DNA from 4 places in the Alistipes ihumii AP11 genome. Region 4 is predicted to be linked to each of the others. Evidence: riboswitches for the same ligand, from Rfam matches in the RefSeq annotation. Region 4 holds a riboswitch; each other region holds the start of a gene.
What was found. Region 4 has a riboswitch for cobalamin ahead of NQ491_RS00310 (DUF5074 domain-containing protein). Riboswitches for the same ligand answer to the same signal wherever they lie in the genome.

Region 1 (3,120 bases), 230 kb from region 4:
TACCGGCACAAGTCGGCCGAGGCGGGAGCCAAGTATATCCTGAACGCGGTATTCGCTTCGGGCCTGTCGCTTTACGGCATGTCGCTGCTGTACGGTACGACCGGAACGCTCTATTTCGACGACATTCCGGCGACCGTTACCGGTTCGCCGCTCCAGATCATGGCGTTCGTGTTCTTCGCCGTAGGGCTGTTCTTCAAGATTTCGCTCGTGCCGTTCCATCAGTGGACGCCGGATGTCTACGAAGGCGCCCCGACGCCGGTTACGTCCTATCTCTCGGTTATATCCAAGGGATCGGCCGTGTTCGTGCTGATGACGATTCTCATCAAGGTGTTCGCTCCGATCGCCGCGCAGTGGCAGGGCATTCTCTACGGCGTGATCGTCGTGACGATCACGCTGGCGAACCTGTTCGCGATCCGCCAAAAGAATCTCAAGCGTTTTCTGGCCTATTCGTCGATCTCGCAGGCCGGCTACATCATGCTCGGCGTGATCGGCGGGACGGCTCTCGGCATGACCTCGCTCGTGTACTACGTGCTCGTCTACATGGTGTCGAATCTGGCCGCCTTCGGCGTGATCGGCGTGATCGAGAACCGGACAGGCAAGCTGACGATAGCCGATTACAACGGCCTCTATGCGACGCATCCGAAGCTGAGCCTCGTGATGACGCTGGCTATGTTCTCGCTGGCCGGAATACCGCCTTTCGCGGGCTTCTTCAGCAAGTTCTTCATCTTCGCCGCAGCCGCCCAGCAGGGCTACTATATTCTGGTGCTGATCGCGCTGCTCAATACGATCATTTCGCTCTACTACTATCTGCTCGTGGTCAAGGCGATGTTCATCAACAAAAACGATACGCCGATCGAGTCGTTCCGCAGCGACGGCTATACGCGCGTGAGCCTCGTGGCCTGTAGCGCGGGCATTCTGCTGCTGGGTATCCTGAGTGTCGTGTACGACCAGATCTCGCTGCTCGCGTACGGTATGTAAAAATATGTACGGGGCGGGTTCGCCCCTGACGAAAGCGGCAGGCCTCACCGGGGCTTGCCGCTTTCGTTTGATCGGTCGATTCTCGTTTTCGGCCGGTGCGTCGTTCGTTTCGTCTTGGCTCCGGCGGTTTTCGCCGGCGAAGTCTTCCGTACGGAGCCGGTAAGTCCGGGCGGCTATTGTCCGCCGATGCTTGTTGCGGGGTTGGGCAGGGATAGGGATTCGCTCCGGCAGAACGAGACGGGCTCGGAAGACTTCGGATCCGGTAGTAGGGGCGACAGAACGGTACGATAGAGTAAATAAGCGGCGATGGAGTGGCATGGTAATGATGGAGCGGTTCGGCTCGTCGCAGTCCGGGCATGCCCGGACTGCGCGTGCCTTGCTGCTCGGGAGAGCGTTCCCTCGTGCCGGCGTTTCGCCGGGCGGATGAAAATCGGTCGTCGAAAAGGTTGTCCGATAGAAAAAAGTGTTTAACTTTGTCTCGTCGGGTAAGGGTGGCGTTTCGCCTCGGCGAAGAAGCCTCAATAGGGAATCCGGTGAAGAGCCGTGCTCGGAATCCGGAGCTGTACCCGCAGCTGTAAGTCTCTTTCCATGCGTCGGGCGATCCGAACAGTCACTGTCTCCTTCCGGGGGCGGGAAGACAGCCCGGGGCGAGACGAGCCAGAAGACCTGCCCTTGCTCCCGCGCATCGATGCTTCGGGTCCAAAGCGGAATGCAAGTTTTTCCGGGTTTTCCGGAGCCTGCTTTCACTTCAAGATATTTCTTGCCCGAGGAGAAGGGACGATCTCTTTTCGTGCCGGCGATCTTCACCGTGCCGCATAGGGGAGCCTCGGAGCGTCGGTTTTCCCTGATGAGCGACAGATGGGGGGATGCCATAGCCCCCATCTGTTCTCATTTCAAGCGAAGAGGGAATATCCGGTTCCGACTCCGGACCCACGCGCCCGAGAGACGGCTTTTCCTGGAAAGGAGAGTCCGTAAGCGGCGAAAGCGCGCCTCTGCCTAAGGGGAAGTTGGCATTTCGGATCGTTATGTTAATTTTGTCTTCGATATGAAAAATCGCTGGAAAATCGGCCTGACATGGTTGGCCATAGCGCTTGGGACGGCATCCTGCCGGCCCGTCGCTACGGCCGCTACGGCGACAGAATCCGATTCTACCGCCTATGCCGCCGTCTTCACGGTCCGGCATGCGGACAGTTGTACGCTGGTCGATATAGTCGATCCGTGGGATACGACGCGGCTGTTGCAACGCTACGTGCTGGTCGATCGATCGGCTCCGTTGCCCGACAGTCTGCCCGAGGGAACGCTCGTCCGGGTTCCGTTGCAGCGGGTCGTCGTCTATTCGGCCGTGCATTGCGGCATGTTGGAGGAGCTGGGCGTAGCCGACCGGATTGCCGGCGTGTGCGAGTCGCGCTATATCGACTTGTCGTTCGTCCGCGAGGGGATCGAGCGGGGAACGATCGCCGATCTGGGCGAGGCCTCGTCGCCCGATCTGGAGCGGATGATCGCGCTCTCGCCCGATGCGCTGCTCGTCTCTCCGTTCGAGAATACGGGTTACGGCCGGGTCGAGAAGTCGGGTATTCCGCTGCTCGAGCTGGCCGACTATATGGAGGCGGAGCCGATGGGCCGGGTCGAGTGGATTCGTTTGCTGGGGTTGTTCTTCGGTCGGGAGACCGAAGCCGAGAAGCTGTTTCGCGCGACCGAGAGCGCGTACGATTCGCTGCGCGCGCTCGCCGAAAACGTTTCCGAGCGGCCTACCGTGATTTCGGAACGCAAGTACGGAGCCGTGTGGTATGTGGCCGGCGGCCGAAGCTATATGGCTCGTCTGTTTCGGGATGCGGGAGCCGATTACCTTTGGGCCGACGATCCGAGTGCCGGGTCGATTCCGCTCTCTTTCGAGGAGGTATTCGAGAAGGGCGGCGCGGCCGATTATTGGCTGATCAAGTACAATTCGGCCGAACCGCTGACTTACGACGGCCTTCGCCGCGACTACGAGCCTTACCGTCGGTTCGCCGCATTCGAGAATGGCCGAGTCTATGCCTGCCATTTGGGACAATCGTCCTATTTCGAGGAGACGCCGATCCATCCCGACCGCCTGCTGCGCGATCTGATCGGGGTTTTCCATCCGGAATTGCTGCCCGGATACGA
Region 2 (3,120 bases), 850 kb from region 4:
CGGGCATTTTCATACGGGCCGCGGGTCGGATATTTTCTCGAACAGGCGACGAGCAGGGCTCGGCACATTGCATTTTCCGGGCGGCCGTCGCAAAAGCAATGAAACGCCGCGATCGCTGCAAAATCAGATATTCCATTGACATAGAGCGTTTAGAGCTTTCGTCCTTTCATATTCCATTCAAGGTGCGGAACATTTCAATCGCGATGCGGGATGGACGATGATGCGGAACGGAATAGCTGCGGCATCCCGTAATGGAATCCCCCTTATCATACGATAACCGAGCGCAGGATAGCCAAGGCTTTGGACCCGACGGACGCGAGCCCAACGGGAAGAGGAAGCCCAAGCGCACTCGTTCCGACCGGTGAAGGCTCGTGCACACGGCGGACAAGAACACGACCGAGATGGCGTTTGTCATCGACGCGATGGATATTCTGCACGAGGGGAAAATAGACTGTTTTTGTATTGCCGCCGGCGACGGGGACTACACGATGCTGGCCCAGCGTATACGCGAGGCCGGGCTCACGGTGCTCGGCTTCGGAGAGGGCAAGACGCCGGAAGTGCCGGTCGCCTCGTGCCGGGAGTGCCGCTATGCCGGGCAGCAGCAAGGAGTCGAGCCGGAGCTGCTGCCGAGCACGCCGGAGCACTTTATCCGCCGAGACATGCCTCTGTTCGAGAAGGCGTTCGAGACGGCCGCCGCAGGGAAAGACGAGGCGCCGTTCTCGCAGGTCGGAACGGCGCTCAAGAAGCTGATGCCCAAGTACCGCATCAAGCGCTACGGCCGCAAAACGCTCGGAGAGCTGTACGAGAGGCTCGACCGATACGAGCTCGTCAAGACGGAGAAAGGAGGGGCGGGGGTGGTGAGAAGGAAAAACGACCCCTAAGCTACCTTTTGCGTCTGAATTATAGAAAAGCGGACCTCCAAACGTGCTTCTTGCCATAACTCTAAAACTTTTAGTAATAATACGTTAGTCAGACTTATTTGTTGTCGTGAAAACCGATGCAATAAACTGAAAATCAACACATTAAAAACAAAGCCCCCCCCAAAAAAAAGTCGCGGTAACGATTTGTAACGCAACTCTTTCCGAACTATGCCTTTTCGTGCGGTCAAACCGCTCGCTTACCTCCGGTGCAATATCGCTAAAACATTATCGGCGTGCGTTTTATACTCTATTGTTCCTGTCCTGTTTTTTTAAGGGCTCCGAAGCGGAGGCCTGCTTTTCAAAGAGAAGAAGTCACTTTTCCGGATTCAGGGAGATACGAGGGCTACAGAAAATCGAAATATCATGTAAGTATTGCAGCAATACAGGTCGATCTCTATCGCCCGGACTGAAATCATCGGATATTTTCACCCGTATTCGCCGTCCGATCAAACGTTCTTACTACCGGAAACCCGACAGGCAGGCAGTCGTCTGTCGAAGTATAAGATTTTACCCTAACCCGGATGCGAATAATCCGAATCTTAATATCTTTGCGGCCGGATCGGTTTCAGGAACATTTCTCCGTCGTCCGGATGAAAAGGGCATCGGCGGAGGAAGTCCCGGAAAGTCCCGCCGCCGCGAAGTTCCGTTCAATGTCTCGAGATCAATCGGATTGCCGCCGGCCCCGAGACAGGGAAGGCTTCGAGAAAAGAGTCCGGCCGGAAAACCTGCCGATTCACCGAAAGGCCGTTCTCGCCCGAAGGCATAGGAGGGGAACGGCATGCGACCGTTTTTTAGTTCGATAAAAAACGGGAAGTCCGCGAAAGGAACAGACCGCGGAGAGGTTCGCCGCCGCACGACGCCGCTTTCCGAGGCATGGCCTCTCGCCGACGGCCGACCGTCACGGACCGACATACGTTTTTTGCTCACTCTCAATGGAAACAACGACTATGGAGAAGACGCAACACTCGGAAAAACTTCTGTTACGGAAGCTCGATCTGCTGCTGCGCACGGGTAAATTGCTGATGGAAAGCGCAGCGGACACGAGCCGCATCATGCGCAATATGAAACGCACGGCCGCCTACCTGGGGCTGCCGGACGAGCATCTGCACATTTACATCAACTACAATATGCTCATGGTCAACCTGAGCGACAGCGAGCATTCGTTCTCCAAGTTCCAGCGCTGCGAGAAACACGGGATCAACATGACGGCCATTTCGGCCGTCAGCAAACTTTCATGGCGGGCGATCCGGGAAGACTATTCGCTGGAAAGATACGAGGAAGAGCTGGAAAACATCCGGAGCAGGAAACGCAATTACACCTCTTGGCAAGTAGCGGTCGGTGCCGGGTTTGCCTGCGGCGGATTCTGCATCCAGTTCGGTTGCGACTGGCCGGCATTCCTCTATGCTTCCATTGCAGCCATTCTCGGATTCCGCCTGCGGGCCGTACTCAACGAACTGGGTTCCAATCATTATATGAACATCGCCGTCGCCGCATTCGTTTCCACTTTGCTGGCATGGGCTTCCGCCTTTATCTCGACGCTCGATCTGCCCGCCCCTCTTCATACGCTGTTCCACTCCGACACGCCGTGGCATCCGTTGATGGCCTGCGCCCTTTTCATCGTGCCGGGAGTCCCGCTGATCAACTTCGTCAGCGACATGCTCGACAGCTATGTACAGATAGGCATTACGAGAGCCGTCAATACGCTGCTGATCGTCGTCGCCATGGCGTTCGGCATCGCCTTGGCCATCCATGTCTGCGGAATCGACAACTTCGTGAAAGACCTGAGTATGACGCCCCATCACACCTATCTCGAGTTCGCTGTCGCCGCGGCCATATCGGCCGTCGGATTCTCCATGATCTTCAATATTCCGCGCCGCCTGCTCTGGGTCGTAGCCGTCGGAGGCATCATCGCCGTCTGTACCCGGAACTTCGTCAATCTCGGGCCCAGCAATCATAACATCGGTCTGGACTGGGGGCCGGTAATCGGGTCTCTGGTCGGTTCCGCCCTGATCAGCATAATCGTTACGAGGGCCGTTCACTGGTTCCATACTCCCCATCACTGCCTCTCGATTCCGAGCGTCATTCCGATGATTCCGGGCGTGCTGATGTATCGGGCGCTCTTCGCCTTCATCGACATGAGCGGTGTCGTAGGCGAAGTGACCATCGCGATGAACAATGCCATTCAGGCTTCTCTCATTAT
Region 3 (3,120 bases), 1.4 Mb from region 4:
CTGCTCTGGCCAACTGAGCTACATCGGCAGTTCACAGCATTTTAGGGTTGGCAAAAGTACGAATAATTTCTTAATGCACAAACGGAATGCACTAAAAATTTAACCGTCTCGGCTAAATTCCCTTCGCCTCACCGGATAATCGCGCAATTACTGAGCGCAAATCGGCTTCAAATATACAACGGATTTTTGGAATAACGAAATTTTTCATACAAAACACGCGCTGCGGAATCAAAATTGTAACATTTTATCCACATTTCCCGCACGGATTGCGACGCAATCGCGACCGAAAGCCCCGGAGTCCCGCCGCATTCCCGGAATAAAGCGTTAATTTTGCAGAAAGGTTTCCGTCGGGAGAAACATTTGCATAACGCTCCGACAGAAATTTCCCTCCCGCGCAGGAAGACAGCCGGCAAAAACGGCACTCCTCCGCCCTCGGGAAAATACGATCATAAACCTTTCTTGCCCTATGGTATCGCAAACCGAGTTCTCGTTGCGCCCCCGTCCGCGCGGTTGCCATCTGGTAACCGACGAAATTCTCGCGCAACTGCCTCCGCTGCCCCGCGCGGGGTTGCTCCACCTGTTCCTGCAGCACACTTCCGCCGCCCTGACGATCAACGAAAACGCCGACCCGGACGTGCGCTCCGACATGGCCTCCGTGTTCGACCGCCTGATCCGCGAACGCGAGCCCTATTACGCTCACACGCTCGAAGGCGACGACGACATGCCGGCGCACGCCAAATCGACGCTCGCCGGCGTATCGCTGACGATCCCGATTACGGCCGGCCGGCCGAATCTCGGTCTGTGGCAGGGCATCTACCTGTGCGAGTTCCGCAATCACGGCGGCGCACGCAGGATCGTCGCCACGGTCGTTGGCTGACAGAACGCATAAGCACTTGTCCTGTTACAATCCGAATAAATATCGGATCGACGTTTTCAGGTAAATTTGTTTTTTTTCCAATTCACAATACATTGCGTTTCTCGAAAAGCTTCCCGGTCAAAGGTTATGGCACGAGTGAATCCGCCGGTCTTCCGTCGAGCCGGTGCGGAAGCACGATGTGTCGGACACCTCTGGCACTCTCGAAAGCCATGATCTCAGGACCCGTAAAAATCCTTCGGCAAACAGATTTTCCTTAGCGGTCAGCCCGCTGTCGAATATCCCTTTATCAATTTACAAAGGCGAGAGAAGCAAGTTATTTTATTTTCATCGGCAAATTTTATCCGGTAGCAGGAAACCGGCCGGCGATCTGAAATCTCTCGCCCGGACATGCCGAAAGGGCGGTTCGTTCGAGGCAGGGACCGCCTCCGAGCCAGCGGACTTCCGAAGCTCTCCCGGCTCCGGCAAGGCACGGGAACGCCGTGTTCGCCCGCCGAAACAGCGAGCCCGGCCGCAGCCCGGACATTTTTGCAGGTCCCGGTCCGCCGACCGGCACAAAACCGTACGCAATCATCCGTTTATCGAAAAATTGAAAGACGAATCCCGTAATTGTTGATAAAAAGTCGATACTTTGCACGGACCTGACCGGAGCCGGGCCGGATTTGTGCCTACCTTTACATTGTTTCGGCGGCGCGACGCTTCGCGCCCGAAAGAGGGAACGCCGTGAAATTCGGCGACAGTACCCGCTGCTGTGATTCCCGCCGAACCGAGGGCAACAGGCCACTGCAAATCCGTTTGCGGGAAGGCGCCCAAGGGAAGGGATCAGTCAGAAGACCTGCCGGACACGAGAAACGAATTTCCGCCTTCGGGAGTTAAGGCAAGGAGACACCGACGCGGACCGGTGCGGTCTGCTCGCGCGCAGACGCGCCTCCCCCTCCTCCCCAGTTTTTCCGCAAGGCAGATTTCCGTTTTTCGGTCGCGGGCTTGGCCCCCGGCAAACGACATGCAACGAACAAAAACGATACTGCAATGAACGGAACCAGTTTCAACATCGTCAAACGGGACGGCAAGCACGAACCTTTTTCGATGGACAAAATCACGGCGGCCATCGAAAAGGCATTCCGCTCCGTGGGCCAGACACCGACCGCGGAAACGCTCGGCAAGCTGACCTCCTGCCTTTACATCCACGAGGGGACGAGCGTGGAGGAAATCCAGAATCAGGTCGAGCTGACGCTGATGAGCCACGGCTACTACGGCGTCGCCAAGTCCTTCATCATCTACCGGCAGCAGCATTTCGAGGACCGCGAGGTACGCGACAAGCTCGCCTTTCTGGTCGACTACTGCAACGCCGAGAATCCGGCTACGGGCAGCAAGTACGACGCGAACGCGAACGTCGAGAACAAGAACATCGCCACGCTGATCGGCGAGCTCCCCAAGCGCAACTTCATCCGGCTGAACCGCCGGCTGCTGTGCGACCGGATCAAAGAGATGTACGGCCGCGAGATGGCCGACAGTTACATCGAGCTGCTCGACCGGCATTTCATCTACAAGAACGACGAGACGAGCATGGCCAACTACTGCGCCAGCATCACGATGTACCCTTGGCTCGTCGGCGGGACGATCTCGATCGGCGGCAACTCGACCAAGCCGACGAACCTGAAATCGTTCTGCGGAGGATTCGTCAACATGGTCTTCATCGTCAGCAGCATGCTCAGCGGCGCTTGCGCGACGCCCGAGTTCCTGATGTACCTGAACTACTTCATCGGGCAGGAGTACGGCCCGGACTATTACCGCGATCCGGATCGCGTCGTCGACCTGTCGCTCAAGCGCCGTACGCTCGACAAGGTCATCACCGATTGCTTCGAGCAAGTCGTCTACTCGATCAACCAGCCGACCGGCGCGCGGAATTTCCAAGCCGTTTTCTGGAACATCGCCTACTACGACCGCTACTATTTCGAGAGCCTGTTCGGCAACTTTTTCTTCCCCGACGGATCGCGGCCCGACTGGGATTCGCTCGACTGGCTGCAGCGCCGCTTCATGCGCTGGTTCAACGACGAGCGGACCAAGACGGTGCTCACCTTTCCCGTCGAGACGATGGCCCTGCTGTCCGAGAACGGCGACGTAAAGGACAAGGAATACGGCGAGCTGACGGCCGAGATGTATGCGGCGGGCCACTCGTTCTTCACCTACATGAGCGACAATGCCGACTCGCTGAGCAGCTGTTGCCGGCTGCGCAACGAGATTCA
Region 4 (3,120 bases):
TCGGCGAAGGAGTAGGTCGAAACGATGCCGCCATCGCCTGCGACTTTGCCGATTCGGGACTCGACGCCGGTCATTCGGGTACCGTCGCTTATACGGTATACTTCCGTATAGACGTGATAGAAATCCGTCGTAGGAACGTAGAGCAGGCCATCGGGAGTGGCGGTCATGTATTTGGCCAGCGATCGGCTCGTCGTGGCGAAAACGCTCGTTTTGCCTGTTTGGCAGTCGTACCGGTAAATCTGGGTGGCCGAATATCCCTCTTGTTTGATGAACAGCTCGTCGCTTGTCGCCGAGGCGCATGCCATGCAGCCGTACAGGCCGTTGCCCACGCTGACCATCGGAAGCCCCTCTATCGCCAACGTCCGCTCGGTCGTCGCATAGGTCTGCGGATCGATCGTCAGTACCGACGCGGAGGAAGTGGCTGTCGTTCCCCACATCCAGAACGGATTTGCCGTCTTGTCGATTTTTCCCGCCACTACGGCGTAGAATTTGCCGTCGCGGCCCTTCACGACGTCGCAGACCTGACGGTCCTCGTCCACGTCGATCGTCCGGATTACCTGGTCGGTTTCGGTGTCGATCACCGCGATCTTGTTACCGTTGCCGACCATGATGTATTTCCCGTTCTTGACCATGTGCGAGTAGCACGGGCCGTCGACGCCGACCGCACCGTATGTGGCGTCGATCGTCGTGAACGTATTCATTCCGTCCGGAGCGACCTTCAGCACGCCGATGCCGGTCTGGTTATTGGCGTTGCTTGAATTATACAGTACATAGAACTTGCTGGTGTCGATTACCTGCAGATTGTAGATTTCCGATGAGGACTGAAGCGTGGCGGGATCGAAGCCCTCGGCCGTAATGATTTTTTCCTTCTTGAGCGTCTGGGCGTCGCAGGCGATGACGGCCGAACGGTTGGACTGGTTATTCGGAATCAGGATATAGAGCTTGTTGTCGTAAATGCTCAGGTCGTTGATTCCGTTCGTGCTGCCCGTACTTTCGCCGTTGACGGTCGTATACAGGTTATCCTCGTAGAACGTTCCCTCGCCGCTCGGATCGAAAAAGCCCAGTCCGCCGGCAGTCGAGCCGAATATCCATAACCCGTTCTTGTAGGGACCGTTGAAATTGACCGTAAACGCCGAGTCTTCCGACGCGATCCCGTCCAGATTGACGGCCGAAACGGTAACGGCCAGCGATCCGCTCCGGTCGGAGACCGGAATGTCCAGCGTCGCGCCGGTAGCGGTCTCGACCGTGTCGCCGTCGATCGTCCATACGTAGCTCGCTACTTCGACGTTCGATACCTCGACGGTCAGCTTGACAGCCGTTCCCACGGCCACCTCGACCGGGTCGCTCAGCGCTTCGTCGTTGCAGGAGATCGACGCGATGACGGGAGCCGGATCGACTACCTGCAACTCTCCGATCTGTTTGGTCGTGACTCCGCCGTCGGCGTTGTAAAGATTGACCGAAATATCGTACGTGCCGCGCTGCGCAGGCGTGAAGTCGAACCTAACGCTTTCGCTTTCGATTTTTTCGTTGACGATCCATTCGTAGCGGTCGATCGCGACGTTTTCGCACTCGACCGAGAAGCCGACGGTCTGGCCCGTCGTGATTTTCATTTGGCCTTCGGTCGCGCCGATGATCTCGACCTTCGAGACTTCGGGCAGCGGCAGCGAGTCGTCCTTCGAGCACGACGTCAGCACGAGCGCTGCGGCCAGAAAACAGAACAGTAGCTTTTTCATCATTGCTGTAAATTTGGTTAAAAATGATATGGAGATTTTACAGCAAGCGATGTACGGGTGAGAAATACCCTCCGGAAAGATACGCGCCGGCCGGCGCGCGACATCGAATGATTACCACCCATAAACCGCAGGCAAGTAAAATCCGTTCGCTCAGGCAGGTCTTCTGACTCGTCTCTGTTTTAAAGCCTTCCCGACGACAGCGGCGCCAGTGACATAAATTTTAAAACTTTTTGACCCTGCAGAAGACGCTTCTTCCGGCGCAGGGCAGAGACATACAGCAGCGGTTACTGTTGCCGATTCGCACGGCATTCCCTATTAATTCCTGCTCGGCGAAGCGGAATTCGCCGTCTCGGAAACCATTGCGAGGCAAAGATAGTATTTTTTCGGAGATATTTCATTTTTAGTCCGATATATTCTTCTTTTTCGGACAACATGTGCGGCGGCATTCCGTTGCCGGACCGGTCTCGGACCGCTTGTTCGGAAAGGTGGTTTTTTCCCTTTCGGGTTGCGGAACGTTCGGCGACGGCTGCCCGTGCGATCCCCCTCTCGGCGGTTTCAGGCTTTTGCGCTATACGGAGAAGATTGCGTCCGCCTCGGCGGCAGATTAGCACGGGATTTGTACGGAGCGTAGAGACGGCGGAGCCGCCGGTATGACCGGGTGAAAAGTTATCGCTTTCCGCCCGATTGAGCGGAAACGAATATGGGAAGACGCGAAGAACTCGAATACGAAATAGCCGAGATGCGCAAGCGGATCGACCGCGCGCCGGAGAATACTCCGGACGAGGTATTGGAACTGTGGCACCAGCAGCTCGACAGCGCATGGTTCGAACTGAACAACCTGTACGACGACTACGAAACGGAAACCGAGTGATTCGTCCGTTCCGTCGCAGCGTTTTTTGCAAGGACCCTGTTCGCCCGCCGTCGGATACGATCATCAAAAAAGGAATTATGGAAAATCAAACGCACTCCGTGCCGAGAATCGGGGAGAAAGCCCCCGCCTTCACGGCTTCGACAACGCAGGGGCCGATCCGGTTCCCCGACGATTTCAAGGGCAAATGGGTCCTTCTTTTCAGCCATCCGGCCGATTTCACGCCGGTCTGCACGTCCGAGTTCATGACTTTCGGGGCGATGTCCCGCGATTTCGAAAGGCTCGGATGCCAATTGATCGGTTTGTCGGTCGACAGCCTCTCGAGCCATCTGGCATGGCTTCATACGATTCGCGAGCGGATCGAGTTCAACGGCATGAAAAACGTCGACGTGCGCTTCCCGCTGATCGACGACGTTTCGATGCACGTCGCTACGCTGTACGGTATGATTCATCCCGGCGAGAGCGGGACGAAAGCCGTCCGTGCCGTATTCTTTATCGATCCCGACGCGGTCATCCGTG

Region 1: linked by a shared signal. The riboswitch ahead of NQ491_RS10585 (ABC transporter substrate-binding protein) and the one ahead of NQ491_RS00310 (DUF5074 domain-containing protein) in region 4 are both predicted to bind cobalamin.
Region 2: linked by a shared signal. The riboswitch ahead of NQ491_RS03700 (threonine/serine exporter family protein) and the one ahead of NQ491_RS00310 (DUF5074 domain-containing protein) in region 4 are both predicted to bind cobalamin.
Region 3: linked by a shared signal. The riboswitch ahead of nrdD (anaerobic ribonucleoside-triphosphate reductase) and the one ahead of NQ491_RS00310 (DUF5074 domain-containing protein) in region 4 are both predicted to bind cobalamin.

The regions. Positions count from the first base shown of each region.
Region 1 is NZ_CP102294.1:2,619,997-2,623,116, forward strand. Features, by position in the region: gene NQ491_RS10580 (NADH-quinone oxidoreductase subunit N) at 1-978, shown strand, start outside; cobalamin riboswitch at 1,451-1,666, shown strand; gene NQ491_RS10585 (ABC transporter substrate-binding protein) at 2,024-3,120, shown strand, end outside.
Region 2 is NZ_CP102294.1:926,290-929,409, forward strand. Features, by position in the region: gene NQ491_RS03695 (NYN domain-containing protein) at 402-881, shown strand; cobalamin riboswitch at 1,464-1,667, shown strand; gene NQ491_RS03700 (threonine/serine exporter family protein) at 1,868-3,120, shown strand, end outside.
Region 3 is NZ_CP102294.1:1,490,184-1,493,303, forward strand. Features, by position in the region: tRNA gene NQ491_RS06105 (tRNA-Thr) at 1-28, opposite strand, end outside; gene NQ491_RS06110 (secondary thiamine-phosphate synthase enzyme YjbQ) at 467-877, shown strand; cobalamin riboswitch at 1,543-1,731, shown strand; gene nrdD (anaerobic ribonucleoside-triphosphate reductase) at 1,904-3,120, shown strand, end outside.
Region 4 is NZ_CP102294.1:71,564-74,683, forward strand. Features, by position in the region: gene NQ491_RS00310 (DUF5074 domain-containing protein) at 1-1,736, opposite strand, end outside; cobalamin riboswitch at 1,870-2,109, opposite strand; gene NQ491_RS00315 (hypothetical protein) at 2,434-2,604, shown strand; gene NQ491_RS00320 (peroxiredoxin) at 2,682-3,120, shown strand, end outside.